DNA from 2 places in the Paenibacillus sp. sgz302190 genome. Region 2 is predicted to be linked to the other one. Evidence: predicted binding sites of a transcription regulator. Region 2 holds the regulator's gene; the other holds the start of a gene.
The links. The regulator NrdR, encoded in region 2, represses ribonucleotide reductase genes. The targets are predictions, from matches to a motif close to AACACNATATATNGTGTT.

Region 1 (15,068 bases), on a different contig from region 2:
CGCTTCGTGGAGCTGAACTACAACATTAAGGCGGAGCATCTGAAAACGATCGAGCCGATGATCGAAAAAGGCGAAATCGCGATATCGAGCGTGCACAACGTGTTCCCGTATATCGCCGATAAAGACTACGATACGGATTCGGTCATGCTCGGCTTTGACGATGAAGCCAAGCGGCGGCGTTCTATCGAACTGCTCATTCAATCGATCGAATACGCCGACAGGTACGGGGCGAAGGCGGTCGTCGTGCATCCGGGCGAGGTGCCTTTTGCCTACAACATCGACGAAGAGCTGAAAAAGCTGTACCGCGAGCAGGGCAAAGATTCCCCGGCTTATCAGAAGCTGTGGCGGGAAATGTTGGACCAGCGGGAGGCAGGCAGTCCGAAGTATACGAGACGGATTCAGGACAGTCTGGAAGAAGTGTGCGAGCATGCCGCGAAAAAAGGGTACGACATCAAGATCGGCATTGAAACGCGCTCGCGCTGCTATCAAATGCCTTCGCTTATGGAAGCGAAGGCGATTTGCGACCATTTGCAGGGCAGCCCTGTAAGGCTGTGGTACGATATTGGCCACGCCATGATGATGGACCGTATGGGTCTCTACGACAATTTGCGCGAGCTGGAGCTGGTGCTGCCTTATATTTACGGCGTGCACATTCATGAAACGCTGGAGCTGTCCGATCACTGGTGTCCTTACGTGCACAGCAAGGAAACGTACTTCGATCATTTTCTGGGTGCGATCGAGCAGGCTCCTCTGAAAGTGTATGAATTGAAGGCCGCTTGTCAGCCGGACGAGATTCATGAGAGCCATGCGCAAATCACAAGCCGGATAGCCGGCGGCCGGGGCGCGGGCAAGGGGAAGGTGGCCGACTGATGGATCTCGAGCTGATCCAAACTTATGCGCCGTATATATACTTTGACGACCGGGAGCCCTTCTTCCCGGTTCGCGTCGGGGTGACGGTGCTGGAGCGCGAAGGGGCGTCCCCTTCGTTTCGAAGATCGTTCCCTTTTCGCGACCCGCGTCTGAAGCGGGTTATCGAGTATGCGATATATTGGGACTACGATATCCAGCATTTGTATGAGCTTGAGCATGTATGGGTCTATGTCGGGCATGAGGGGGAAGTGATCGATTGCGAAGCGAGCTTTCACGGCAAATATTTGAAAGGGCTGTTGAAGGATCGCAGCAATCTGGCGGACGAGACGCACGTGCGGCTGTACTCGCAGCCCGGCAAGCATGCGTTCAGCCCGGTCGCCGAGTTTTTCGAGCTCGTGCCTCATTTGTTCACGGCTGCGGATGAAGATGCGGGAGCGGACGGCTTGACGGTCCCTTATTTTTTGGAGGGGCGGGTTACTACGGACGAGGCTACGAACAAGCTGGTCGAAGCTTATTTGCGGTCCTGTGCGTTTAAGCCGTCCTTGACGTATAACGAGTACCGGTTGGACAAGGAGCTTTTCGTTCCCTGGTCGGAGCTGCTGGAGGAAATTCCCGGGCGGATTGCAGCCAGACTTGCCGAGATTCGCGAATCGCATAGCGGAAGCTAATATTTTGAGAGGTGAATAGGATGTATGCGGATTTAGTAAAAATCAACAATAAATGGACTGCAGCCGGTTTGGAAAGGCAGGTCACCGATCCGGACAGCCGATTCTACGGAGGCATTACCGACCCCGTTAGCGGGGTTGCCAGGCCAAGCCACGTAGGAACCGCGGCCGTATTGGCCCAATGGGTTCCCGCGCTTCTGAACCCGGATTCCGCTTACTACCAGGATAGCGGACTTTTGACAGCTATAGATCGTGCAGCCGCGTTTATGCTGAATCGCCAGCACGCGGACGGCACGATCTCTCTTGGTTCTACCAATTTCAATTCCCCGCCGGATACCGCTTTTGTCGTCGGCATCGCAGCTCCGGTGTATCAGCTTTTGCAAAAGCATCGGCAGGAGGGGACGCAGCCTGTCGCCGACAAGCTGAAGCTGTTTTTGGAAAGAACGGTCCCGGCCATGCTGACGGGCGGCTGTCATACCCCGAACCACCGCTGGGTCATAACCGCGGCGCTCGCTTTTTTGCATGACATATTCGCCCTGCCCGAGCTTGTGGCAAGAGCTGACGAATGGTTGGCCGAAGGCATGGATATTACGTCGGACGGGGAGTGGACGGAGCGGAGCAACGGCATTTACAATGCGGTAAGCGACATCGCCCTGTACCATGCGGCAAAACTGCTGAATCGCCCCGAGCTGCTTGAGCCCGTGCGGCGGAATTTGCGCATGATGGTGTACCTGGTCCACCCTTCAGGGGAAGTGGTGACCGAATATTCCGGCCGTCAGGATTTCGGACAGCCCTCCGACATGTCGGGATATTTTCTCATATACCGCCTGATGGCGGCGCTCGACCGCGACCCATTGTTCGCGGCGATGTCCGACTATGCGGGAAGCTTTATCGGGGAATCCACAGCTCATCATAACGCGATGCTGGGGTATTTGCTGTTTCCCGACATCCATCTGGACGGTTTGGAAAGAGCGCCGCTGCCTGACCGTTATTTTCAGATTATTAACGGTCGGCATCCGCTCAAAGAGCATCTGGAACAGGTGGACGCAGTCGGCCACCATTCCAAAATTCAGCACAGCAGCATGCACTTCGCCTTCGGAAGCCCGGTCGTGCGCATCCGCGAGCGCGAGGACAGCGTAACGGTCATGGCCGGAACGCCGTCTTTCTTCTCTTTGCGGCACGGCCAGGCCCGGCTGCTCGGCGTGAAGCTGTCCACCTCATTTTCGCCGGGCATCGTCAAATTCGACGAATTCGAGCGTCTCGGCGATGGCGATGCGGCGGCGTTCCGGCTGGCGGCGACGCTAGAGAAGGGCTACAACGGGCCGATTCCTGCAGCGCATCTCCAGGCAGCGAACAGGCCGGAAGGGGTCAGCCCGTGGTATTTGCTCCCGCACCAGCACAGGCCAATGACTCATGTGCAAACGCACAAACTTCAGGCGGAGCTGACGCAGCGGGGCGCCGAGTGGTCGATCCGCGTGAAGTCGGATGAGCGCGAGGACGTTTACACGCAGCTTACTTTCATTTTCGGCGAGGAAGGAACGCTTGAAGGCGACGGTTTGCACGCTTCGGGCGACGGCCGGTTTTTCCTGCAGAGCGGATCTTGTCTGTACAAGTCGGGCCGGAACGCCATACGAATAACCGGGGGCGCCTACGAGCACTGGCTGCCGGGTCTGCGGGAGGACCAGCACCCCGGCGGCTGCAAGTACGTTCATGTGAACCTGCTGACGCCGTTTGATAGAACTTTTACGATTCATTTGCTTTAATGGAACATGTGAAGTAGAGCTAGGTACCGGAACGTGCCGGAGCACGCTGGAACTTGCGGGAACATGCGTACTGGACGATGCGTACCGGAACACGCGGAGGAGAAACGAAACAGGCCTTTGGAAAGGATGAGCGGATTGACAGCATATTTTGAACAATTGGACAGCTCGCATTACAGGTTCAGTGACAAGGACGAGGCTATTTTGACGCTTCTGGCCGACCGCTACAAGGGGGCGAATCCTGCCGCCCCTTTTATGTACCGCGCTTTTTACAAAACAGGGATTTTGCAGACGGCCGAAGGGATGTACGACATCAATCTGGCCGACAAGCTGCCTGACGCCCGGGTGGGCCAATATGCGTACGCCTGCGCGCTGGTATGGAGCGAGAGCGAGCGGAATCTGGAAATCGGCATCAATTGTCTGGGGCCGCTGCGTTTTTACTTCAACGGGCAATTGGCGTACCGATCCAATGTAATCGACGAGATCAAGCCGGATGCGAAAGTCAAGCTTAGCCTCGATTTCCGCAAAGGCTGGAACATGCTGGCCTTTCAGCTGCGCAAAACGCCCGCAGGCTTCGGCTGCCGGATCGGCGCCGAGGAGGCCAAGGTACGCATCCTGAACGTGCTCGCTCCGTTCGCGGAGCGCCAGGGCCAGGCAGGCTGGGTATTCTCCGAGCCTTGCGACGAAGACATATTCGCGGGCGGGGCGTTCCCCGATCTGCTGTCGACGGAGATCGGCAGCGGCGTGACTTGGCTGCCACGTACAAGCTGGAGCCCGGAGGAGCAGGACAAGCTGCCGTGCGAGCGGCTGTTCGGCATCCGCCTGGGCGGCGCGGCTTACGGCTGGACCTTGGCCGCCGTGCCCGGAACGGGCGGCCGTCAAGCCTGCCGGTTGGAGGGGCGTGCCGAAGGGCCTCTGACGGTATGGATCGACGGCGAGCAGGTGGCGGTGTGCAAGCAGGCCGGAGATTTTCAAACGGACCTTGAGCTTCCTTCCGGCAAGCGCCAAGTGCTGGTCAAAAGCGTATGCGGAGCGGACCGCTGGGGCTTCTCGCTCCGCCTGTTTGCGGGCGGCGCTTTATGCGCTTTCGTGCAGCCGTGCCCCATTCAAGGGTACGCGGAGCCCTGGCTCTACGCCGGAGTCGTTGACGCGAACGATGCCGGAAAGCCTTCCGGCATCATGACGATGTCGCGGCTGCTGGACGAAGCGTCCGGCACGGAGAACGGCGGAGCGGGCCGGGTCTACTGGCAGCTGGACGCGCCTGGTGCGCGGCCCCGCCCGTTCTATGAGAATGCGATGCTCAGCAATAAATGGACGACGAGCGGAGCGACGAACTTCGGCCGATGGGATTACCCGCTAGGCGTGACGATGTACGGACTGCTGCAGACGGGCCGGGTGTTGGATCGCCCGGACCTCATCGAATATGCGGTTTCGCATATTCGCGCTTGTACGGACATGTACGAATACTCGCTCTGGGATCGGCAGGAGTACGGATTTCCGGCGCTGAACCAGCAGTTGGTGCTCATGCGCATGCTGGACAACTGCGGTTCTTTCGGATCGGCTATGCTGGAAGCTTATCCGGAGTGCGAGGATTCCCGCTTTGTTGCAATCGCTGACGTCATCGCTGATTTTATTGCCAACCGCCTGGAAAGAAAGCAGGACGGCGTCTTTTTCCGGGAATGCCCGGGGGAGTATGCGGAAAATACGATGTGGGCGGACGATTTGTACATGAGCACGCCTTTCTTGCGGAGATATGCCGCAATTAAGGGAAGCACAGCGTATTTGGACGAGGCCGCCAGACAGTTCCTGCTGTTCAAAAGCTATTTGTACATGCCCGAGCAAAAAATCATGTCGCACGTATTTGATTTTAAATACGGCCGGGCGACCGGAATTCCGTGGGGACGGGGAAACGGCTGGACGATTTTCTCCCTGTCGGAAGTGCTGGAGGCGCTGCCGCAAGCGCATCCCGACCGTCCCGCTCTGATCGAGTTCTTCCATCAATTGTGCGAAGGCTACGTTAAATTGCAGGGAGACAACGGATTGTGGCATCAAGTGCTGAACGATCCCGAAGCGTATCAGGAGGCCTCGTGCACGGCCATGTTCGCCTATGCTTTCGCGCGAGGCGTCCGTTTCGGCTGGCTCAGCGACCCGGCGCCGTATATGGAAGCCGCGTTTAAGGCGTGGGAAGGCCTGACCCGGCTGGCGATCGACAGCCAAGGCAACGTTCACGGCGTATGCAGCGGCTCGCGGTACTCGTTTACGGCGGAATACTACAAAGAGGATTTGCTTACCGTTCTAAACGACAACCACGGCATCGGCATCATGATGCTGGCCGGAACCGAGGTGCTGAAGCTGAAGCTTTGGCAGGATGTCAGGGAGCATATCGTTCATGTGTGAAAAAAAGTTTCAGCTCATTTGCATGTATGCAAATGGGCTTTTTTTGCTGTGCCGTATGGGCGAGGGGAGGTCGCGAGGGTGATGTATGATTTGCTAGCGCTGCTGCCGCCCAAAGATGCAAAACCGGCACAGGCCTGGCCGGTCGTGAGCGGGTTGGGAGCGCGAGAACCTGCCCTGCCGGAAACCCCGAACGTCGGAGCCGGCAGCACAATTTGCTTGGTTGTACGAAGAAAACCTGATAAAAAGGTCTTTTGCCTGCAGATACGCTGACAAACGAACAATTCCTGCAATTGTGGGAGGTTTTTCACCGAAATGGGCCGCTCCCAGCGAAAAAATCTGCACTTTCGCAAGCTGTTGAAAAACCCCCACGTTAGAGGAGATAGCCATAATCTGCCTGGCCGCACGAAAAAACCTGCAAAAATACATGAATTTGCGTCCTTGATCGCTGGCTGTCCACGAACAATTCCTGCAAAAGTGCAGGCTTTTCACCGAACACATGGACTCATGCTCACTTTCAGCGAAAAAGCCTGCACTTTTGCAGGTTTTTCGCCAAAATAAGCGAATTTCGGAGAAAAAGCATGCACTTTCGCAGTTTTTTTCCTAGCAAGCTGATTTCTGTCCAGTCGTGCAGTCCCACGACCTATACCTGGAGAGGCGCAAGCCCAGAAAAGGCGGCTGTCCCCAAATTAGCCGCACTCGTTCTCCTAGCCCTCGTAGAGTGTCGCGACTTGCTCGGGCAGCCTGCACTTTTGCAGACTTTCTTCCGGCCAAGACGCCTCACCCCCCCACTTTGCTGCACTGAAACTCGTACTGCCAGGGGACGCGCCTTCTCTGATTCCCTTGCCACGTCACATTCTCGGCAATCTGACTTTCGCAGGTTTTCCGGTGTATCAGTGCCGCTGATTTCCCAATGAGTACCTCATCCGGCGTGCAGGGGGCGAACCCCATATGAGGCCTTGTGGGGCAGTCGACTTTCCGATTCCGGGTCTTTCTCCGAACCAATGATTGAGGCGACCGGGCGGCGATCCTTTTTTTTCATAGCCGAATCGTGAAAAGCAAGCATGCAAATTGGCGAATCAATCTGTCTTCTGAACGCGGTCGCTCATCTTCGATGGAGGGCATCCTTTAGCTTTGCAGAACTCGAACGAAAAAAGAAAAACTTACGAACCTATGTTCTAATTTTTGTCGGTTTGTGGTATACTGGATCTATGAAAAACGAACCGAAATTCGGGTTACAGCCGGGGGGCCGCGTCCTGCCTGGAAGGTCGCTTACGGCAAAAAACTGACCGGCGATTAATATCCTGAGCGATAAAATAAATCTGAGATAGAGAGCAATAGCAAGGAAAAATCCGAAAAACGAATATAAGCTTGCACTAATCGCCGAATTTAGTCCAAAACCTATTAGATGCACAAAATATAGTGTTGTATAATGGAACTCGCACACAATATATTGTGCTTCTACATATTTTATCAAGATATGCTTGACCTATGTTGTTGCATAATTTTGAGGCCTATTGGGAGGGTGTTGTTGTTGGAAATGATGCAAACAAGGAAGAAGTTGGATGGTTTAAGCGAGAAAATCTTTTTGGACCGGTACGCGCTTAAAAATGCGGATACCAGCCTGGCCAAGGTTGGCGATACCGTGCTTGTTCTGACGAAAGATGATCCCAAATTTCCAGCTAAAGAAGTCGGCGAAATCATAAGCCGCGACGGCAAAACGGTCAAGGTGAGGACACGCAGCGGCGAAGTCGTCGAATCCGCGGTGGAGAAGCTCACTTTAAATATAGAAAAAACTCCCGAAGAAATGTGGGACAGGCTGGCGGGAGCGATGGCTTCCGTAGAGACGACCCCGGAGAAAAAGAAAGAATGGACAGAGAAGTTCCGGTACATTCTCGACGATTGGAAGCTTGTTCCGGGCGGCCGGATTGCGGCCGGTGCCGATGCCAGCGACGAGCTGACGCTGTTTAACTGCTACGTCATCCCTTCCCCGCAAGACAGCCGCGGCGGAATTATGAGCACATTGAGCGAAATGACCGAGATTATGTCCCGCGGCGGCGGCGTTGGCATCAATCTGTCCTCCTTGCGCCCGCGGCGTTCCGTTGTCAAAGGCGTTAACGGTTCTTCCAGCGGCGCGGTTTCGTGGGGCGGATTGTTCAGCTATACGACAGGGCTGATCGAACAGGGCGGAAGCCGCCGCGGCGCGCTTATGCTGATGATCAACGACTGGCACCCGGACCTGGAGGATTTTATTACCGTGAAATCCACGATGGGACAGATTACGAACGCGAACTTGTCCGTTTGCGTCAGCAACGGTTTTATGAAAGCTGTGAAAGAAGATCTGGAGTGGGAACTTGTGTTCCCGGATACGACTGATCCTGAATATAACGACAAGTGGGACGGCAATCTCGACGCCTGGAAAAAGCTCGGCAAAGAAGTTAAGCATTACCGCACCGTGCGGGCCCGCGACGTATGGCATACGATTATCGAATCGGCGTGGAAATCGGCGGAGCCCGGCGTTGTGTTCATGGAATATTACAACCAAATGTCCAACAGTTGGTACTTCAACCCGATCATCTGCACGAATCCGTGCGGCGAGCAGGGGCTGCCGGCGTGGGGCGTATGCAACTTGTCGGCCATTAATCTTTCCAAGTTTTACGATGCCGACAAGCATGATGTGGATTGGGAAGACCTGGCTACAGTCGTTCGTTATTCGACGCGCTTCCTTGACAACGTTATTGACAAAACGCCGTATCATTTCGAAGAAAACCGGCTCAATCAGCAGGGCGAGCGTCGCGTGGGCTTAGGAACCATGGGGCTGGCAGAGCTGATGATTAAGCTGAAAATCCGTTACGGCAGCCCGGAGTCGCTGCAATTCCTGGACAAGATCTACGGCTTCATGGCCAAAGAAGCGTATCTGGCGTCAGCGGAAATTGCAGGCGAAAAAGGCTCCTTCAAACAGTTCCATGCTGAGAAGTTTTTGCAAAGCGGCTTTATGAAAAACATGACTCAGGTATATCCCGAAGTCGGAGCCGCTATTCAAAAGAAAGGCATGCGCAACGTAACGGTCATTACCCAGGCTCCTACCGGCAGTACGGGAACGATGGTAGGCACTTCCACGGGAATCGAACCTTACTTCGCTTTCGAGTATTACCGTCAAAGCCGCCTTGGCTTTGATAAACAGTATGTGCCGATCGCACAGGAGTGGAAAGATCAGCATCCGGATCAGGACTTGCCGGATTACTTCGTCACCGCGATGTCGCTGACCGCGGAAGACCATATCCGTGCTCAAGCCGCCATTCAAAAGTGGGTGGATAGCTCGATCTCCAAGACTGCCAACTGCCCGTCCGATTTTACGGTGGAAGAAACGAAAAGGCTGTACGAATTGGCATTCGATCTCGGATGCAAAGGCGTAACCATCTATCGCGACGGCAGCCGCGACGTGCAGGTGCTCAGCACCAGCGCTGAGAAGAAGGAAGAAGCTGCGGCGCCGGCGGAAAAATCGCCGAAAGAGCAGGAAGCCGAAACATTCGCCGACATTTCGAGTCAGCTCGCCGTCAATGTAGACGCGAAAACGGAGCAGGTTTTCGATAAACAATACAAACGCCGTCCGCAAGTATTGCGCGGCGCCACGTATAAAGTCAACACGCCTTTCGGCATGGCGTATATTACGATTAACGATATGAACGGCACGCCAAGCGAAATCTTCCTGAACGTAGGCAAGGCAGGCTCCGACGTATTCGCCATGTCCGAGGCGCTGGGCCGCGTGTGCTCGTTGTTCCTGCGGTACGGCGATCACGGCGATAAAGTGAAGCTGCTCGTGAAGCATCTCAAAGGCATCGGTGGCTCCGGCGCTATCGGTTTCGGCAACAACCGCGTCGAATCGATCGCGGACGCGGTCGCCAAAGCGCTCGAGCAGCACGACGAAGTGATGAACGAATCGGACGATGCGCGGAGTTTCGTGACCGCGACCAGCGAAGTGCCGGATGCCCCGGCACCTGCTGCGGCCAGCAGCTACAGCGACGGAGGCCACAGCCATAGCGCGCCTGTTCAGGACGCGTCCGCGTCGAAGGACCTGTGCCCATCTTGCGGCTCAGCATCCTTGATCAACAGCGAAGGCTGCAAGAACTGCGCCAACTGCGGCTACAGCAGATGTTCATAAAAGAAAGCCAGGGCGATGCCCCTGGCTTTTTTTCAGCTGTGTGAAATTCCAGAGCTGCTCTGGTTTTCACGTTGAAGTTAAGATAATACAAGAAAACGGGTCAAATTCTGGATAAACTCCAGGCTTTGACCCGTTACCATTTATATCTGAACGCAAGGATCCAAAGTGATAAAGTTTAAAGCAAAATAAAATTATTTGGGGGGAGAGACACGTGGCTTGACAAAAAAAGAGCCACATTAAACTGCGGCTCTCATAATAAACTTAACGCCCGCCAGTATTTGTAGCCCAGACAGGATACCAGCCTTTATCAGCGTGCTTTGTGTTATAAACAACTGCATTACCGTCATCTTGAACAACTAGAATGTCGCCAGAAAGGTCAGCTGGCACATTATTTCTTCCGTAATGGCCTGGAGCCCATAATTCGGGAGCAAATCTCCATATAGTATAGCCTTTTACCCTTTCTTGTAAACCAAGAGCTTGTGGGGAAGAAGGAGGTTGGTTTGCGGCGAAACCTAAATATTCGGGATAATATGATTTGTAATAACCAGCAGATGAATCATAATAATCAGCATGAAAATTAACAGTGTCTGAAGCCCAGAGAGACGTTGTGGTATTATTGAAATTCTTATAAAGTACTAGATTTCTATCGTTCTGAAAGATGAGGGAATATATACCATTATTCGAAGTTAACACTTGACCTTTTTCAAGTGTTTCACCAGCTACGAGCGTACTCTTTGCAGACGCTGCTGAGACAATAGAGAGCTGAAGCATGAATACCGCAAACAAAATTAATGAGATCTTTTTCATAATAACCTCTTTTCTAAATAGTATTTTAATTCTGGTGCAAAGCTTGTTATAAAGTTCAGTCCATACAAGTTCAGTAGAACTTCATACACTTCCTCCCTCTTTCCGGCTTATCCTAATTATTACATATACCATTAAAATAGTAAATGTTTAACTTGAGATGCTTAGAAAGCAACAAGAAGGATTGCCTTCTCCTCAAGATATGAAACGAAATATGACGGATGCTAGCAAAGATGCACTTATTGCTTCTTCGACGATTGAAATACTGGCTATTCGCAGTTTCACATGGGTAATATAAATCTATAAAACTTGGACAAGGGAATCGTGTTCGGTGAGATGAGCGGGTTGTGGCTCCAAACTGATCGCGGTTCTTTTTTGTTTTAAATTTCGACTGTTTTGAACTTCAGTCCACCTGCAATTAAATAAATCATCGTTTTTAGGTTTTTGACCGGCCTGTAGCCGCGCGCACGTCGTTTAGCGCTTTGAATGAGGCCGTTAATAGCCTCCATAATGCCGTTTGTCACTTTCGATGTAAACCATCGTAAGATTCCTTTTTCATGCTGACGAATGGTTTTCGCAGCCTTCACCATATCAGGGATTTGGCTGTGCGTCGCCCAGTAGTACCAACTGTCCAGGAACAGTTTTGCCTTCTCCGGTGTTTCCTAATAACGGAGCCACGCGTGTTGCGGGCTCCGTTTTCTAATAAATTATGGAATATCACCGTTTTCTACTTTTCAGTATTAGTGAGTGTTATTTGAATTGATTGAGAAAATTGTTTCAAATCATCTATGGGGGCGCAGAATGATTAAGCGCTCCTTTTTTTATTTATTCTAGTGAGAAATACCAATGAAGAATTATATTTATTGATTAGACCCGAGCGTGATTATGCAGGTAGCATTGCTAGCGGCGAAGAGCAAAAAAAATCAAACTTTTACCGAAAGTAATTCTATTATTATTTTTCTATTTATCCTATAAAATATTTTGTAAGCGGATTCACAAGATACATCATGCCCAATACCAGAAAAAGTAGGAAGGGAGAAGATTATGGCGAAAATGAGGGTTTTGGCAGTCTTGTTAATTGTTACAATGCTTACAGGGTTAATCCCATTTACACCACCAGTCAAGGCAGTTGCGGCAGATAACAGTTTGATGCTGTGGTACAAGTTTAATGAGGGAAGTGGAACAACAATTACTGATTACTCCGGTAACAACCGCAATGGCACCTTGAATGGTGGTTACACTTGGGGGACCGCGGCGAATGGATCGGGAGCGGTCGAACTGGACGGAAGCAGCGGTTTCGTACAAATGCCGAATGGTATTCTAACAGGGGTAACGGATATTACCGTAACGACCAGCGTCTATCTTGACACAGCGAATGCTGACCCGGCCTGGGTATATACTTTTGGCTCCTCTGAATACGCTGGTGCACCGAGTACAACGTATTTCGCACTATTGGAAGACGGGGGCGGGAATCTTAGAAGCACGATCTCATTAAACCGGTGGGAAAATGAACAAAACACAGCAAAGAGAGCGCCTTTAACCAAAGGGGTATGGAAAAACGTTGCTTTTACTTTGTCAGGAACAACAGGAACGCTGTATGAAGATGGGGTAGTGATTGCCCAAACGACAAATGTTACGAATGCTCCTAAGAATATTGGCGATCTGTACAACTATATCGGCAAACCTGAGTACTCGGCAGACAAGTATCTCAAAGGTAAAGTATCGGATTTCCGCATATACAACCATGCTTTATCCTCCAGTGAGGTAAAAAATGTCTGGATTGAGTCTTTAAATGATACGGATGCTGTCACAACCGTAAAAGGAATTCTTGACTTAGGGGATCTTTCTGCGGTAAAAGGCAATGTCAGTTTGCCTGCCGCATATGCCGGCGCCTCCATCGCATGGACTTCCGATAACCAGAGCGTTATCCAGAATGACGGTACTGTAACTAGACCGTCAGGTGTAAATACAACGGTAAACCTGACTGCTACGATAACCAGGGGCAGTGCAATCGATACAAAGATTTTCACTGCGAATGTATTGAAAAGCGGGACCGTATATTCCTTGGATTCCACTTCATACACGCTGAAAAAAAATACGACCCACGCAACGCTGTTAACTGTCACCTATGATGATTTATCTACGGCAAATGTCACCAGCAGTGCAACGTTTAGATCCTCGGACACAACGGTAGCATCAGTAGATGCCTTAGGTGTGGTTACGGGGATCAGTAGGGGAAATGCGACGATAACCGTAACATACAACGGACAAACATGGCAAGTATCTGTTACAGTAACTAAAGATTTGGTTTCATGGTACAAGTTTGATGAGGCAAGCGGAACGACGGCAGCGGACTCCTCCGGAAACAATCATCAAGCCACTCTTACTGGTGGAGCTTCTTGGGTTCGCGGAGAAATTGCAAACGCCGTAGACCTTAACGGATCCAATCAATATGTCGATCTTCCTGATGGGATTGTATCTACTCTCCAAACTTGCACCATTTCAACTTTAGTTAATTTGGATACGGTGAAATGGTGGAACCGAATTTTTGATTTTGGCTCATCCCAAACGAATTATATGTTTGTCACGCCAGAAGCCGGAAACCTCCGTTTTGCCATACGAACACCCGCTATTAATGAACAAATCATCAATGGAACATCGCCCGTTCCGGCTAGTTCATGGCATCATGTTGCGGTCACATTAGATGGAGCGACGGGAATTCTCTACCTTGACGGTGTTGAAGTAGGACGCAACAGCTCCATGACGCTCAAACCCTCGGATTTGGGCAATACCACTTCAAACTATATCGGAAAGTCTCAATTTAATGATCCGCTTCTTGATGGACGGGTGGATGACTTCCGTATTTACAACAAAGCCCTTACTTCAGATGAGATAAGTGCACTTGCTGCATCATCACTGGCTAATGTAGCAGTGACAGGTGTCAAGGTGGATAAAATCGGAGCAAGTGCTGTAGTTGGAGATACGATACAATTAACAGCTGCAGTATCACCTTTAAATGCAACAAATCAGGTAGTAACCTGGACCAGTAATAACCCTGCCGTAGCTACGGTAAACGCTGCAGGTTTGGTTACAGCAGTTGGAGCAGGCAATACGGACATTACAGCTTCAACTGCCGACGGAGGCAAAACTGCAACTTGCGTTGTGTTCGTAGCAGCAAGTGCAGATGAGCTTCAAGATCCAGAGATAGAGTTGGCAAAAAAGCAATTGGTGATTCCCAATGCAGGCGATATACGCGGCAACATCACATTGCCAAGCACAATGACGGTTGGAACGGAAACCGTGAATATCACCTGGATAACTGACAAATCTGATGTTGTGAATGTTAACGAACAGGTAAATGGAAATTATGATCATACACCTCCCGGTGTCGTTACAAGACAGGCAGCAGATACACAGGTATCATTAACCGCACACTTGACGCATGGAACAGCAACCGGAACAAAGGATATCATCATTACCGTTAAGGCAAAACCGGCACCGATCCATGAATCCGATTATGCAGGATATTTATTTTCATACTTTACGGGTGCCAATCGGCCTGATGCGGAACAGACTTACTTCGGATTAAGTCAGGATGGATTGCATTGGGACGCAATGAATGGTAACGATCCGGTACTGACTTCACATGTTGGAACCAAAGGAGTACGGGATCAGTTTATCATGCGTTCGCCTGAGGGCGACAAGTTCTATCTGGTTGCAACGGATCTTCGGATCGCTGATACGGATTGGGGTTCGGCACAAACATCCGGAAGCAAGTCGGTGGTCATCTGGGAATCCACTGATTTGGTGAACTGGTCCAGTGAACGATTGGTCAGGGTTGCCACGGATGATGGGGGAAATACATGGGCTCCTGAAGTTGTATATGATGACAAAACAGGAGAATATGTGATGTTCTGGGCATCACGAGTTGGATCGGATAACTATGCGAAACAAAGGATTTACATTTCCAAGACCAGGGACTTCTATACCTTTTCGAAACCTGAGATATGGATTGAAAGACCGGTTGATGTAATAGACGTAGATATAACAAAGTACAATGGAACCTATTACAGATTCTCAAAAGATGAGACACATTCCAATATTCTTATTGATACGTCCGATCAATTGTTGGGGAAGCCCTACAACGTACTTTCGTCCGATAGCGTTGGAGCGCAGCAGGGTGTGGAAGGTCCGGCAATTTTCAAATTCAACGGTGAGAATAAATGGTGCCTGCTGTTGGACAACTATGGCGGTGGAGGTTACTTTCCTATGGTATCCACTGACATCGCATCAGGGGTATTCAGGAAGCTTGCCCCTTCCGAGTATAGGTTGCCGCCAGGACCGCGTCACGGCACAGTAATGCCGATTACAAAGGCGGAATACGATGCCGTTAAGGCCAAATGGGGGGCATGG
Region 2 (15,068 bases):
CCCCGCCGGTGGCTCCGCCTTTGGCTTTCGCCGCCGGCCTGCGCCCGCGGCCCATACACCCCGCTCTTGCTTCTGCACGGGCCTATTCTTGTTTTTTTTACCATTGGTACAAAAAATTTATTTTATAGAGGTGAGACCTGGTGCCTGAGCTGCCCGAAGTCGAAACAGTCAAAAGAACGCTGAATATGCTTGTTGCCGGAAAAACGATCGAGCATGTTCAGGTCAGGCTGCCGCGAATTATACAGAAGCCGCAGGACATTCAGATGTTTGAGACGCTGCTGCAAGGTCAAACGATTCAAATTATCGAAAGGCGCGGCAAGTTTTTGCGCTTTGTCTTGGATGATTATGTGCTCGTCTCGCACTTGCGCATGGAAGGCCGCTATGGCTTGTACGCAGGTGATGATCCGCTGGAGCTGCATACGCATGTGCTGTTCCGTTTTACGGACGGCAGCGAGCTGCGGTACAAGGATGTGCGGCAGTTTGGAACGATGCATTTGTTTCCGAAAGGGGAGGAGTTTTTGCAGCCTCCGCTGCAGAAGCTGGGCCTGGAGCCTTTGGAGGAATCGTTCACGCCGGAGGCGTTCAGTGAACGTATTTCCAAGCGCTCCACCAAGATTAAGCCGCTGCTGCTCAATCAGGAATGTATCGTCGGAATCGGGAATATATATGTAGACGAGTCTCTCTTTTTGTCAGGCATTCATCCCGAGCGCGAAGCTTCGTCGCTTTCCCGCAAGGAGCTGCTGCTGCTGCATGAGGCCATCGTGCGGACGCTGCGGGATGCGGTCGAAGCAGGCGGTTCGTCGATCAAATCCTATGTGAACGGCCAAGGTGAAATCGGACTGTTCCAGCATCAATTGAACATTTACGGACGGCAGTCCGAACCTTGCAAGGCGTGCGGAAGCGAGATTTACAAAACGGTTGTCGGCGGCAGAGGGACGCATATTTGTCCGACATGCCAGCCCCTGAAGCAGAAGAGAGTCCCAAAGAAATCCGGTAAATAGGCACGAGTCGCCACCCCCTCCCATATGATAAGAAGAATGTAACCTGGGAAAGAAGTTAATCCTATGGAAAACTCTTAGGAGGGGTATTATGCTTCCTGTGATTTCTTTGCTTATTCTTGCTTTTGCGGTCAGCTTGGACGGTTTTGGCGTCGGTGCGATGTACGGTTTGCGTAAAATTCGGATTCCGCTTCTTTCCATCGGCATTATTTCGCTTTGGTCGGGCATTATTATTTTCAGCTCGATGCAAATCGGCGTGCTCCTGTCTTCGTTTTTGAGTCCGGAGGCAGCGAAGCGGATCGGCGCCGCCATCCTGATCGGTATCGGCATCTGGGCGTTTGCGCAGGTGCTGCAAAATAAGTCTCAGGAAGCGCAAGAGCCGGAGATTTCTTTGAGGCAGCTCCCGGCCGAACCGCAGGGCGGGGATACGCTGCAAAAGACAAAAGAGATTTTAAACCTCGAATTGAAACGGTTTGGACTTGTTATTCAAATTTTACGGACGCCTTCCATCGCGGATGTAGATAAATCGGGCAATATTTCCGCGTCCGAAGCGACGCTGCTCGGGCTGGCGCTATCGCTCGACGCATTCGGAGCAGGGATCGGGGCGGCTCTTATCGGGTTTGCGCCATTACTTACGGCGGCTGTCATCGCTTTGGCGAGCGGAATATTTATTGCGACCGGACTTCGCATCGGGTTTCGCTATGCGGAGATCAACTGGATGAGGAAGCTGTCGATTCTTCCGGCATGCGTGCTTGTATTGATGGGAATCATGAAAATGTTCTAATGGCAAGGAGTTTTTCGGATGAATATCGGGTTAACAGGAGGAATCGCTTGCGGCAAAAGTACGGTTAGCGCCATGCTCGTCCGCCGCGGCGCCATATTGATTGATGCGGACAAAATCGCCCGCGATGTTGTGGAGCCCGGCAGCCCGGTTCTTGCCAGGGTTGCGGAGCAGTTCGGACAAGCCGTTATTCAGCCGGACGGATCTTTGAACCGCAAAAAGCTGGGCGAGATCGTTTTCGCGGACAAAGATGCGCGCAAGCTGTTGGAGAGCTTGCTGCATCCCGCGATTCGCGCGCAGTTGCTCGAGCAAAGAGAGACGGCCGAACGGGAGCATCCGGACAAGCTGGTCGTTGTCGATGTGCCGCTGCTGTATGAATCCGGTTATGAACATATGTATCAAGAGATTATGGTCGTCTATGTGCCCCGCGAAGTGCAGCGGGAACGGCTGATCCGGCGCGACGGGCTCTCGGAAGCCGAGGCCGACAGGAGGCTTGATGCGCAGATGCCGATCGAAATCAAGCGCGAGCGCGCCGATATCCTCGTTGACAACAGCGGATCTTTGGAGGAAACGGAGCGGCAGATTCGCGAATTTTGGTTAAGAAAGGGGCTTACATGACATTTTTTCGGAAAAAGCGCGCTTTCGCTCTTCTGCTGATTTGTTTTGTTATGCTCCTCTTTATGAACAGTTCTTTTATCGGCCGCAAGCTGTACCCGATTTATTACGAGAAGGAAATTCGACAAAGCGCGGCGAATCATCATACAGATCCTTTTCTCATTGCGGCGATCATTCGGGTCGAGACGAACTACAAGCATCATCTGGAATCGAGCAAAGGGGCGATCGGCCTCATGCAGCTTATGCCGGACACGGCGGCTTGGATCGTCGAGTCCGCGAATATGGGCTCTTTTTCACAAGAAGATTTGCTGCAGGCGGACATTAACATCAATCTCGGAGCTTGGTACATCAGTTGGCTGATGAAGCATTATGACGGCAATTTGCCGTACGCCATAGCCGCATACAATGCAGGCCAGGGCAATGTCAACCAATGGAAAAGAAACGAGGTTTGGGACGGCACGGAAGCGAATATCAGCCGGATACCTTTTGGGGAAACGCGTCATTATGTGCAGCGGGTGCTGTATTACTATGAGAAGTACAAAAAACTTTACACCGAGCAGTGGATCGAAAATGCTTTATCCGCTTTAGCGGCGGGCAATCCGGGCTCTCTCGAAGATTTTTGATGAAAAAAGAAAGAAGCATTGAACCCGCTCCATCGAAGGAGCAATGATTCAATACTTCTCGCGGGACGTTAGCCTTTATTCAAGGGTTACTTGAATTGTCCGGCTAATTGCTGCTCTGCGATTTGTACCAGGCGACGAGTAATGTGACCCCCGATGGCACCAGTATCACGAGTCGCCATGTTGCCGTAGTAGCCATCTTGCGGGATGGCGATACCCAGCTCTTGAGCAACTTCGTATTTCAACTGATCCAGCGCGGCATTTGCTTGAGGAACGACTAGAACATTGCTGCTGCGAGATTGTCCTGCACCCATGTTGTTCACCTCCTTGTCGTTGGTAATCCTATTATGTGCGTTTCGCTCCTGTTCATGACAAGTAACATATGGTAATTGACGTTCAAAAGAAAGGAGAGTTAAGAGCCCAGTGAGATGCCCATTCTGTGACTACAACGGTACGAAAGTGCTCGACTCCAGATCCGCCAACGAAAATAAATCGATCCGCCGCCGCCGGGAATGCGAGAAATGCATGAGACGGTTTACGACGTTCGAAATGGTAGAGGAAACCCCGCTGATCGTCATCAAGAAGGACGGCAGCAGAGAAGAGTTTAGCCGGGAAAAAATGTTGAGAGGCCTGATCCGGGCCTGCGAGAAGAGACCTGTTTCCATGGAGAGGCTGGAAGTTATCGTCTCGGAAGTAGAGATGCAGCTTCGCAACACCGCGCATGCGGAAGTGGACAGCCGGGCCATCGGCGAACTTGTTATGGAGCAGCTGTACCCGGTCGACGAAGTGGCGTACATTCGGTTCGCTTCCGTCTATCGCCAGTTCAAAGATATCAATATGTTTTTAAAAGAATTGACAGAAATATTAGGCAAGCATGAAGGCGGATTTATTCCCAAAAAATAAGCAAAGCCGTCGCGGTTCTTCTTGACGAAGAGCTGACGACGGTTTTATTTTGTTTCCTTGATAAGAACGGAACTATTTGGAATTGGGCACGTACATATTGATGGGCTTTGCAAAATATTCAAATTTTGGGAGAGTGATGTTGTTGAATGCACGTCCAAAAATAAATGGGATGACCGGCAAGCTTGCCGTATTATCCGTTTTGAGCATGAGTCTGCTGCCGCTGCCGGCTTTTGCAGGCGAAAGCGTAACCGTCGAAGTGCAGGGCATGTCCGCCGCGGTTCCGATTGCCGATACCGTTCAGGTGCCGCCGGTCAAACAGGCGGAAGCCAAAATTACGCAGGAAGAAGCGGTAGCGAAAGTCAAGGCTTTATTTCCCAGACTTAAGGATGCCCGGGCAGCCCAGGTGCAGTTGGGAGATACGAATACATATCCTCCTCAATATCAAAATGTCTGGACGATCAACTGGGAGTTCAGCACCGGTTCTAACAGCAGTTACGGTTTGACGAGCAAGGTTGATTCCATTACCGGCGAATTGCTGCAAACCAGCTTTTATTTCCAGGCCGCCGACGGCGAGGCGTACTATCCGCCGAAAAAGACCGAAGCGGAAGCCCTCGAATCGGCAAAAGATTTTATCCGCAAGGCAGCGCCTTCGATCGGGTCCGACAGCTTGAAGCTTGAACAACAGCCGAGAATAAGGGAAGATGCGCTTTTTGGTCCTGTTCAATATTATTTTACGTTCACTCCTTTCATAGACGGCCTCGCAAGCGGGGACAATATTTCCGTGACCGTAGACGGCAACGGGGAAGTTACGGGTTATTACCGAACCAAAGCGTCGGAACAATATCCGTCTTCGAAGCCGGCTGTCAGCCAGGATGAAGCGCTTAAAAAATACGAATCGAGCGTTCATTTGAATTTGCAGTATGTTCCGTTGTATAAACCATACGCCAGAGAAAAAAGCTGGTTTCTCGGCTGGGCTCCTTTGCGCGGCGATGTGAGCATCGATGCGCAAACCGGCAAACTGCTGGATGAAACGGGCAAAGACCTGAAATCGGACATTGAGCAGCTTTCTGATGTCGGCAAGACGGATCAAGTTTTTGTTCCGACAGGGGGGAAAGGAGACGGCCAACTGCTGACGGCCGAGCAGGCAGCCGGGCTCGCGGAGCGATTGGAAGCCATTCCGGCGGATCGGAAGCTGATCGGAAAGGAATTAAATGCCTATTGGGAAAATAACCGGCAGGTGTGGAACTTGAGCTGGTCCAATCAAACGCCTTCTTTTGGCGGGTATGAAAAGCAATCCACAGCCGTCGTTGATGCGAAAACGGGGCGAATTCTCGATTTTCAGGCAGACGGATTCGGGTATGGGTCCCCATTGGTGAATGAAGCGTCAAGAGAGGGGCAAAAGCAGGAAGCGATTGCGCAAAAGGCGGCGGACGGGAAGGCGCTGGCTCTCATTAATCAATTGTATCCGAATGCGGCCGAGGAACTCAAATTGATGTCGGCGGATTCCCCGGCCAATGGCGGGAACGGTTTGTTCGTGTACCGCTATCAGCGTATATTCAAGGGGCTTCCGGTCAGCGGCGATACGACTTCGATCACGTTGAACGCGCAAGGCGCACTGAAAAGCTATCACAGTACCCGCGAGGAAGATCTGGAAGCGAAAGTGTCCTCGCTGGAGGCGGCTACAACAAAAGAAGAAGCTTTCAAAATATTTATGAAAGGCACGGCTCCGGTGCTGCAATACCACAAGTTCGGCGGCTTTTATTCGGGAACTACAGGGTATGCGGAACCGGTGCTTAAGCTAGTTTATCAGCAAAACTACAAGGACAGCACGCAGGCCGGATTTATAATCGATGCCGTTACCGGCAAATGGCGGGAAACTTTCCAGCTATCCGGCGAAGGCGGCGGAAATGTGCCGGCGCTGCCTGCCGATATCGCAGGACATTGGGCGCAAAAAGATTTGGAGTCGCTTGTTCAGCACTCCATTTTGAAGGCCGATTCCGAAGGCAAGCTGCATCCGGATGAGGCCATTACGCTCGGCGATTGGCTGCAGATGACCGCGAAAGCGCTGAATCCGCATTATGAGGATTCGATTTATTACGCGAACAACGGCTCGCAGCCGCAGCTGCATTTTGAGGATGTGGACAAAGAAAATGCTTATTATGCGGCCGCCCAGTTTTATATTCAATCTCAGTGGCTCGATCCCCGCAAAACCCCGCGGCTGGAGCCGGGCAGCATGCTGACGAGGGAAAAGCTGGCCGCTCTGCTTGTCAAGTTCCTCAAATACGACAAGCTGGCCGCGCAGCTGCAAAACAATGCGAAGCTCGGCTATGAAGATGCCGACCTCATTGCGGAGAAGGGCGCCGTTGCTCTCGCCGCCCAACTCGGATTGCTGGACGGCATCGACGGCAAGTTCGATCCGCAGGGCACTGTGACGAAGGCGCAAGCGGCGACTGTGCTTATGAGAGTCGTATACTTGCAAGGAAAACTGGACCAGAGGATCGGTATACAATAATATGATCCAACTGCCTGAACATTTCAGCCGCACGATCATTGGCGTCCATAAGGAAAAAGGCGAACAGTGGCTGGACGATTTCAATGAACTGATCGCTTCCATTGAAGCCAAATGGTCGCTGCGGGTGCTTCCTTCCTATTCGCTCAGCTATAACTTCGTCGCTCCGGTCGTATATAGCGGAGGGGAAGAGGCCGTTTTGAAGCTTGGAGTCCCTTCCAAAGATACGGCTGCGGAAATTATGGCGCTCACGTGCTTGGAAGGCCGCGGAATGGTCAAACTCCTCCATGCCGATGCCGATATGGGATTGATTTTGTTGGAAAGGCTGAAGCCGGGGAACACGTTAAAATCCGTAGCGGATGACGAAACGGCGGTGCTGATTGCCGCATCGGTGATGAAAAAACTGCGGGCGGCCCCGCCGGCGGAGCCGGCTTTTCCGACTGTGGCGGGATGGTTTCAAGGCTTTGAGCGGCTGCGAAAGCATTTTAACGGCGGAACCGGGCCTTTCCCGAAGGCAATGATAGAGAAGGCGGAGCTGCTGCTTTCCCGGCTGCAGTCCGCTCCCGGCAAACAGTACCTGCTCCATGGCGACCTGCATCATGAGAATATACTATCCGCCGAACGCGAACCTTGGCTGGCCATTGACCCCAAGGGAGTGATTGGCGAACCTGAGTATGAAATAATCCCTTTTTTAATGAACCATGTGCCGCCGGAGCAAGCTTTACAAGCTACCGAACGCAGAATCGACCTGTTTGTTGAGCAATTGGATCTGAACAAGGAAAGGGTGCTTGTCTGGGCGTACTGTCACGCGCTCCTTGCCGCCTGGTGGCATATTGAAAGCGACAGCGGAGGGGAAGAGGCCTGTATTCGCCAAGCGGAACGATTCGATCTTTTATTAAGGAGCTGAGCCAATAAGGCTGAAGCAAAATGTGATTGTAACCAAATGCCCCGTTTAGTAGGGGAATGAGGAGTCGGCTGGTACCGGCTCCTTTTTGCATTGAACACCGCGGCCCGGCGTCATGAAAGAGGTATCGCGCAATTTTCTAACGCCAGCCGGATGTTTTTGCAAGACATGTTCTTTTGCCATCAAAAGACGGTGGTGCCGGCGTTGTGCAATGGCTCTTTCCTAATGAGCGCCTGTCCCGGCGCGGATTGTAGTGCTGCACGGCGGGTAGTTATTCGGCGGATTGGCAGGCTGGTCGGGGGTGAAAAACCTGCAAAAGTGCAGGTTTTTCCTGCGAAATTGGCTTGTTTTGGCGAAAAACCTGCAAAAGTACAGGGATTTTTGCTGAAAGTGAGTCTGCGTCCATGTATTCGGTGAAAAGCCTGCACTTTTGCAGGAATTGTTCGTGGCGAATGATCAAGGACGCAAATTCATGTATTTTTGCAGGTTTTTCATTGCCGGTCATCCATTTCCGGTGGATGTAGTCGTTAGTCACCCGCAGGGTGATTTTTTTGTTTGCATAATTTCGGGCTGTATGGAAAAAATGGAAATCATACTGATGCCGGAGGTACCGTTGATGAACAGCGATCCGCAAACAGAGAATGCGACAACCTTGTATACGGAACTAGAGCGGAATACGATGCATATACAACGGCAATTCGGGTACAGTGAGGACTTGATCATCAAAGAATTGACGTCTGCCGAAGGTTGGCGATTGGCGCTGCTGTTTATGGACGGATTGGTTGACAACCAGATTGTGAACCAGTCCATTATCGAACCGATTCTTTCCAAAGACCGGCGGACGGCCGATCCGGATTTGTACAATGAATGCGTCAACCCGCTGATCTTTTTGAAAGAAGCGGTGCTTACGGCGGGCGATGTTTGCTTGTTGGACGATGAGTCCAATCTCTACACCAGTCTGCTGTCGGGCGGGGCGATCCTCTTGACCGACGGTTTTGCGGAAGGGCTTCAAATCGGCGCTGCCGGCTGGGAAGGCCGCAATGTAAGCGAGCCTACCTCCCAAGGAGTCGTCAGAGGCCCGATGGAGGCTTTTACCGAAAATATCCGCAACAACACGGCGATGATTCGCCGCCGAATCAAAGACCCGCGGCTTTGGCATCACAATTTTCAAATCGGGACAGTAACCAAAACGAGCGTTGCGGTTATGTATATCAAACATATCGCCGACGACGCGGTCGTCAAGGAAGTTTTCAGCAGGCTGGACAAGATTAAGATCGACGGAGTTTTGGAAAGCGGGTATATCGAAGAATTTATTCAGGACAAAACTTATACTCCGTTTCCGACCGTTTACAACACCGAGCGTCCGGATACGATTGCGGCGGGGCTGTTGGAAGGAAGAATTGCGATTCTGGTCGACGGCACCCCTTTCGTGCTGCTCATTCCGGCTTTGTTCGTGCAATTTTTCCAGTCGGCCGAAGATTATTATCAGCGTTTCGACATCAGCAGCTTGCTGCGGGTCATCCGCTTTTTGTCTTTTTTTATAGCGCTGCTTGCTCCTTCGCTCTATATTGCGGTTACGACATTTCATCAGGAAATGCTTCCGACCAATTTGCTTATCAATTTATCCGCACAGCGGGAAGGCGTGCCGTTTCCGGCGTTTATCGAAGCGATGCTGATGGAAGTAACGTTCGAAATTTTGCGCGAAGCGGGGGTGCGCATCCCCAAAACGGTAGGACAGGCGGTTTCCATCGTAGGCACGCTGGTTATCGGCCAAGCTGCCGTCGAGGCCGGCATCGTCTCTGCCGCCATGGTCATAATTGTCGCTATCACGGCCATTTCCAGCTTCGTCCTGCCTTCCGTCAGCCTGACGATCGCCGTCCGAATGATTCGCTTTGTTTTGATGGGATTGGCCGCGTCGTTCGGCTTATTTGGCATTCTGATCGGACTTATTGCGCTCGTGCTTCATTTGACGACTCTGCGCTCGTTCGGCGTTCAGTACATGAGCTCCTTCGCTCCGTTTTCCCTGCATGAACAGAAGGATACGCTGTTCCGGGTGCCTTGGAGGCATATGATCAGAAGGCCTTTATCGATCTCCGGCCGGGATACGGTCCGCCAGGATAGCGACGACGAACTTAACAACTGAAGCGGGGAAAGCTGCTATGAAAAAAGCGGGTGCAACTTTTCTGATCCTGATCCTGCTCTTGACCGTGACAACGGGATGCTGGAACCGGCGCGAGTTGAACGAACTGGCGATCCAGATGGGGACGGCCATCGACAAGGTGGGAGATCAATACCAGATCTCCATTCAGGTCGTCATTCCCGGCGAAATGCTTGCCAGAACGGGAAGCGGCCGATCGACGGTTACGATGTACAAAGCGACGGCGCCGACAGTGTTCGAAGCCTTCCGCAAGCTGACCGAGACGAGTCCGCGCAAAATATACTCCGGCCACATACGGGTATTGATTTTGGGCGAGTCCGTGGCCCGGGAAGGCATCAGCAGCACGCTCGATCTGCTGTACCGCAATCCCGAAGCGAGAACCGACTTTTATATTATGGTCGCGCGCCAGGTTCCGGCTGAAGACGTGCTGAAAATTTTAACGCCTTTGGAAAAAATTCCGGCTCACAGTTTGTTTTACTCGCTGGATACGTCAGCCAAAGCCTGGTCGCCTACAACTACCGTGACGATGGATCAGCTCGTGGATCAGCTGGTTACCGAGGGACTGAATCCGGTATTGAGCGGGGTCCGGGTGCTCGGAAATCAAAAGGAAGGCGAGAAGAAGAAAAATACGGAGGAAATCGAGCCTTCCGCGATATTGCGCTACGCCGGGCTGGCGGTTTTTTATAAAGACCGTATGATCGGCTGGCTGAGCGAGGAAGAAGGCAGGGGCTATAACTATATTATGAACAACGTAACGAGTTCGGTAGGCAATCTGGAATGCCCGAACGGGGGCAAGCTGGTGCTTGAAACGGTAAGTTCCAAAACCGACATCAAGGGCAGTGTCGTGAGCGGCAAGCCTGTCATTACGATCAAGGTGCTCAATGTTTCCAGTATCGGCGAGGCGGAATGTCAAATCGATCTGACCGATCCGCAAACGATCAACGAGCTGCAGAAGGTTAACGAGCAGCATCTTACCGAGCTTATGCAAACGACAGTCGCCCATGTCCGGCAAAAATTCGATGTGGACATTTTCGGCTTCGGACATGCGATTTACAGGGCTGACCCGAAAGCGTGGGAACGGATGAAAGACGACTGGAACACCTATTTCGAAAACCTGGAAATCAAATACGATGTCGAAGTGATCATCCGCCGGATCGGCATTACCAACAATCCTGTCAAAAACGATCTTAAGGAGTAACAAGCATGCTCGGTATAGCGATCGTCATGATGGCGGCAGCCGCGGCGGCCTTTATCGAGCTGCCGGCTTTAATGCGAAAAGGCTGGTTAAAGGAAGCCGTTCTCTTTTCCATCATCCTGCTTGCAGGCGTATGGACCGGCATTGTCGCCGTCAAGCAAATTATGCTGCCAAGTCCCTTAAACTTCCTTCATACGATATACAAGCCGATCAACGATTGGTTGAGTCATTTTTTCGTTTCATAAGGGGGTTATATATTGCCGAAAAAAGAGCAAATCGGAACGAAACAATTGTCCGTTCTCGTTATTTTGTACGTTATCGGGGATATGCTGCTGTTTTTGCCGAGCAATGCGACCATTTACGCCAAGCAGGATGCCTGGATTTCCGCATTAATCAGCCTGCCTATCGGAGTTGCCGTGGCGTGGGGTATCTTTGCAGTCAGCCAAAGGTTCAGAGGCCTTACGATGGTGGAGTTCAACAGGCTTGTGCTGGGCAAATGGGCGGGAGGCGCGGTGACGCTCATCTACCTGATGTTTCTCTTGATGGCGCTGACCGTTCAGATTCGGGAAATCGGCGATTTTATTACCGCGCAAATGATGACGGAAACCCCGATGCGGGTCATCAATCTGCTGATGGTACTGATCGTTATTATGGCGGTTCGCGGCGGACTGGAGACGATAACGCGAACCTCCGAAGTCTTTTTTATCCTCTTTGCCGTTTTGTTCGTCGCTCTCATCGTTTTGCTGCTGCCCCAGTCGGATCCGAAAAAGCTGGAGCCTTTTTTTGGACAAGGTCCTTTCCGCATCACGCAAGGCGTTTTGTTTTTTGTATCGTTTCCGTTTTGCGAATTGGTTACGTTCTGGATGATATTCCCAAGCGTCAAACAGAGCAAGCATACTTTGCGGGATTATTTGCTCGGCGTCTTTTTGGCCGGTCTCGCCATTTTTTCCATTACGCTCGTCTCCCTGCTGGTGCTCGGCCACTACTTGCTGACGAATCAAGTTTATGCGACATATACGCTGGCCAAAAAAATCAATGCCGGACATTTTCTCGAAAGGGTGGAAGCGATTCTCGCCATTAACTGGATATTATCGACTTATTTCCGGTCAGTCGTGAACACATACGCTTTTACGGTCGGAGTTGCGCAGCTGTTCAATTTGCGGGATTTTCGGGTTTTAACGGTGCCGCTCGGTCTGTTTTTATTCGGCTTCGCCTTTATGATCACCCCGAATATCATCGCTTTCAACGCTGTCAATCCATACTGGGTGACTTGGGATTTTACTTTGTTTCCGGTAATTCCGGCGATCGTTCTTTTCGTGCATGCGATCAAGCAAAAATACCATAGACGGAATTGAAAAAATGGCATTTCCGGCACCCGAAGTGTGCGGCCCCGGTATTTTTGCTTGATTTTTCGCAAATCACCACGTTTCCAGCGTGTAGGCCATTTCCCAAAAAGCCAACTCATAGCGGCTGGAAATGACAAAATGCCGTTCCATCCGCACGCGCTCGCCTTCCGTAACCCGTTCTGCGATGGCGTCAAGACGGTCAATCTGTTCCTGCACAAGCGTGCGGAACCAGTCGCTGCCGTATGCGCCGACCCATTCCTCATAAATCGGATGACCCGGGGTGGCATCCTTAAACCGCTCCCCGATATCCTGGTACAGCCAGTAGCAGGGCAGAATGGCGGCCAAAATGTCCCCGAGATGCCCTTCGTACCCGGCGCGCAGCAGATGCGACGTGTAGGCGTAGGCGGTTGGCGCCGGCTCGAAGCGGGCTCTCTCGGCTTCCGTAATGTTAAGCAGGGCGCTGAATTTCTCATGCAGCCCGAGCTCCGCCCGATACGTCGATACCGCATGCTCGGCCATCCGCCCGCTCGTATACAGGTCGGCCGCTTTGGCCGCGCCGAGCGCCTGCACTTTGCCGAATTGCGACAAGTAATACGAGTCTTGGAGCACGTAATATTTGAAGCATTCCAGCGGAAGCGTTCCGTCTGCAAGCCGCGTCACAAAAGGGTGACGGAAGCTGGCTTCCCAGCTTTCGTCCGCCGCAAGGCGAATCCGTTCGGAAAATAATGTCATCGTCCGTACCTCCAGTTAAACAAGTTCAAAGCGCGCATATTTGTCCAGGTCTTCTGCGGAAACTTGCGCCAAGGCGTTCAGCAATTCGATCTGGAAGCTTCCCGGACCTTCGGAGCCTTTGTTTTTTACGGCGATTTCCGCAGCTACGCCGTAGGTGACGAGAGCTGCAGCCGAAGCTTTCACCGGATCGGCTTCAACGGCCAAAAAGGCGCCGATCACGGACGTCAGCAAGCAGCCTGTTCCGGTTACTCTTGTGAGAATCGCATCGCCATTGCGGCAGATGTACGTTGTTTGCCCGTCGGAGACGACGTCGTCTTTCCCGGTAACGGCAACCGTCGTGCCAAGCTGCTGCGCCGCGGCGACAGCCAGCTGCATCGCGTCGCCGCCGTTTTCTCCGGCATCGACGCCTTTGATTTGCGCGTCGCGGCCGATCACCTGCGCGACTTCCGCCGCATTGCCGCGCAGCACGGCGACATCGACCTCGGCCATGATCGCTCTGGCCGTAGCTGTGCGGTAAGCGGTAGCGCCGGCGCCGACCGGGTCAAAAGCGACCGGCACGCCGTGCGCATTGGCGGATTTGCCGGCGAGCTTCATCGCGCGCACTTCCGCAGCGTTTAAAGTGCCGATGTTGAGAACGAGGGCCCCGGCAATGCCGGCCATTTCGGCGACTTCCTCCTCGGCATAGGCCATGACCGGCGAAGCGCCCAAAGCGAGCAGCCCGTTGGCTGTGAAATTGGTGACGACAACATTCGTAATATTGTGAACGAGGGGTTTTGCCGCTCTCACCCGATCCAACATTGCGGCGATTTGCTGTACGTTCATGAAATGAAGCACTCCTTTGAGTATAAAATAAAAAACACTTTGCCTGTGTACAAACAGGCAAAGTGATCATACGACACTTTGAGCGGGTTCCTACGCTGGCATTATCCAACAGGTTCAACGGTCTACGGCAGATTAGCCGTACTCTCAGCCTGCATCGCGCAAGCTCCCGTTCTATTCGGTTGCTTTTAAGTGTAGTCCCCCGGGGGAAAAAATGCAACTTAAATTTGTCGAGCGTTCATATCGGCCCGAACCCCGGATTTCAGCTCAAAAAACTGCAGATCGCAGATCGCTCCGAGAAAGTCGCGACACTTTGTTAGGGCTAGGAGAACCGGTAGGGCCCTACATTGGGGTACAGCCGCTTGTACCTCTCCTTGCGAGGTCGTGGAACTGAACAAAAAGACCGACCGCCGTCATGCAGCGCAACCGCGCGCTGCGATGGACAGGAGACATCGTGGTAGGAAAAAAACTGCGAAAGTGCAGGTTTTACCTCTGAAATTGGCTTGTTTTGGCGAAAAGCCTGCAAAAGTGCAGGAATTTTCGCTGAAAGTGAACCTGAGCCCATGTCCCCGCTGAAAAGCCTGCACTTTTGCAGGAATTGTTCGTGGACAGCGATCCAGGACGCAAATTCATGTATTTTTGCAGGTTTTCTTCGTGCAGACAGGCAACGATTGTGGTTATCGCCTTTGACGCTTTTTCAACAGTAGAAGTTATTTTATATTCGTCAGTTTTCATGTGGGAATTCACAAAAATGCAGCGCTGTCGGACAGACTCCAAGCAGTGGTGATACAATAGTATACGGTGGAAAAATCTCGGACATACATGTTTTGCCGCACATGGCGGAGAAAAGAGAAAAACCGGTCCAGGAGGTCGTAGCAGATGAAAGAAAACTGGGAGCGTCTGGGAAATCGTGTGCTGCTGGATTTGCCGGAAGCAAGCAGACTGGTGTCGCCCGTATTCGGAGGGAAGCGGGTCGCCGCAGTGGAACGGCTCGGGGAAGGATACAGCAATTCCAACTACAAGCTAACGATCGATGGCGGCGCGGTTCGGCACTGCGTGCTTCGCGTGTACAGGGGCGATGCGGCCGTTGCGGACAAAGAGTTGGCTATCGCTCGTCTCGTTAAGGAGAGCGTGCCGGTGCCGGAAATTTTATTCGCCGATACGAGCTGTTCGGCGCTGGAGAAGCCATGGGCGCTGCTGGAATGGAAGGAAGGCTATTTGCTCAGGGATGCGATGCGCTCGGGCGCAAGCGGGCAAATTGCGGAGGCCGCCGCGTCGGCCGGGCAAGTTCTTGCGGGCATTCATGCCTTCACTTTTGCCGAGGCAGGCTTTTTCGGCGAAGATTTGAAAATCCGTCATTCGTTTCAAATGGATGCGGCCTCTTTTCTCGAATTTATCGAGCAAAGCCTTTTCGTCCAAGGGGCCGGCCGCTGGCTGGGGGAGGAGCTTACGGGCGCTTTGTGGGCGTTTTGCAGGCGCCATGCTCCC

Region 1: AC6RNO_RS11550 (adenosylcobalamin-dependent ribonucleoside-diphosphate reductase) is a predicted target of NrdR. The motif match lies at 7,132-7,149, and genes of this name have one in related genera.

Annotation. Positions count from the first base shown of each region.
Region 1 is NZ_JBZYAO010000008.1:36,896-51,963, reverse strand. Features, by position in the region: gene AC6RNO_RS11580 (sugar phosphate isomerase/epimerase family protein) at 1-870, shown strand, start outside; gene AC6RNO_RS11575 (hypothetical protein) at 870-1,538, shown strand; gene AC6RNO_RS11570 (hypothetical protein) at 1,559-3,298, shown strand; gene AC6RNO_RS11565 (glycoside hydrolase family 88 protein) at 3,434-5,692, shown strand; gene AC6RNO_RS11560 (hypothetical protein) at 5,771-5,962, shown strand; gene AC6RNO_RS11555 (hypothetical protein) at 6,005-6,250, shown strand; gene AC6RNO_RS11550 (adenosylcobalamin-dependent ribonucleoside-diphosphate reductase) at 7,230-9,851, shown strand; gene AC6RNO_RS11545 (hypothetical protein) at 10,113-10,658, opposite strand; partial or broken gene AC6RNO_RS11540 (ISL3 family transposase) at 11,036-11,302, opposite strand; gene AC6RNO_RS11535 (family 43 glycosylhydrolase) at 11,700-15,068, shown strand, end outside.
Region 2 is NZ_JBZYAO010000024.1:47,109-62,176, reverse strand. Features, by position in the region: gene mutM (DNA-formamidopyrimidine glycosylase) at 141-1,001, shown strand; gene ytaF (sporulation membrane protein YtaF) at 1,090-1,782, shown strand; gene coaE (dephospho-CoA kinase) at 1,801-2,397, shown strand; gene AC6RNO_RS23755 (transglycosylase SLT domain-containing protein) at 2,394-3,017, shown strand; gene AC6RNO_RS23750 (alpha/beta-type small acid-soluble spore protein) at 3,104-3,328, opposite strand; gene nrdR (transcriptional regulator NrdR) at 3,438-3,917, shown strand; gene AC6RNO_RS23740 (YcdB/YcdC domain-containing protein) at 4,060-6,429, shown strand; gene AC6RNO_RS23735 (aminoglycoside phosphotransferase family protein) at 6,431-7,333, shown strand; gene AC6RNO_RS23730 (hypothetical protein) at 7,602-7,964, opposite strand; gene AC6RNO_RS23725 (spore germination protein) at 7,947-9,473, shown strand; gene AC6RNO_RS23720 (Ger(x)C family spore germination protein) at 9,490-10,686, shown strand; gene AC6RNO_RS23715 (hypothetical protein) at 10,692-10,928, shown strand; gene AC6RNO_RS23710 (endospore germination permease) at 10,941-12,038, shown strand; gene tenA (thiaminase II) at 12,102-12,761, opposite strand; gene thiM (hydroxyethylthiazole kinase) at 12,777-13,583, opposite strand; gene AC6RNO_RS23695 (phosphotransferase) at 14,460-15,068, shown strand, end outside.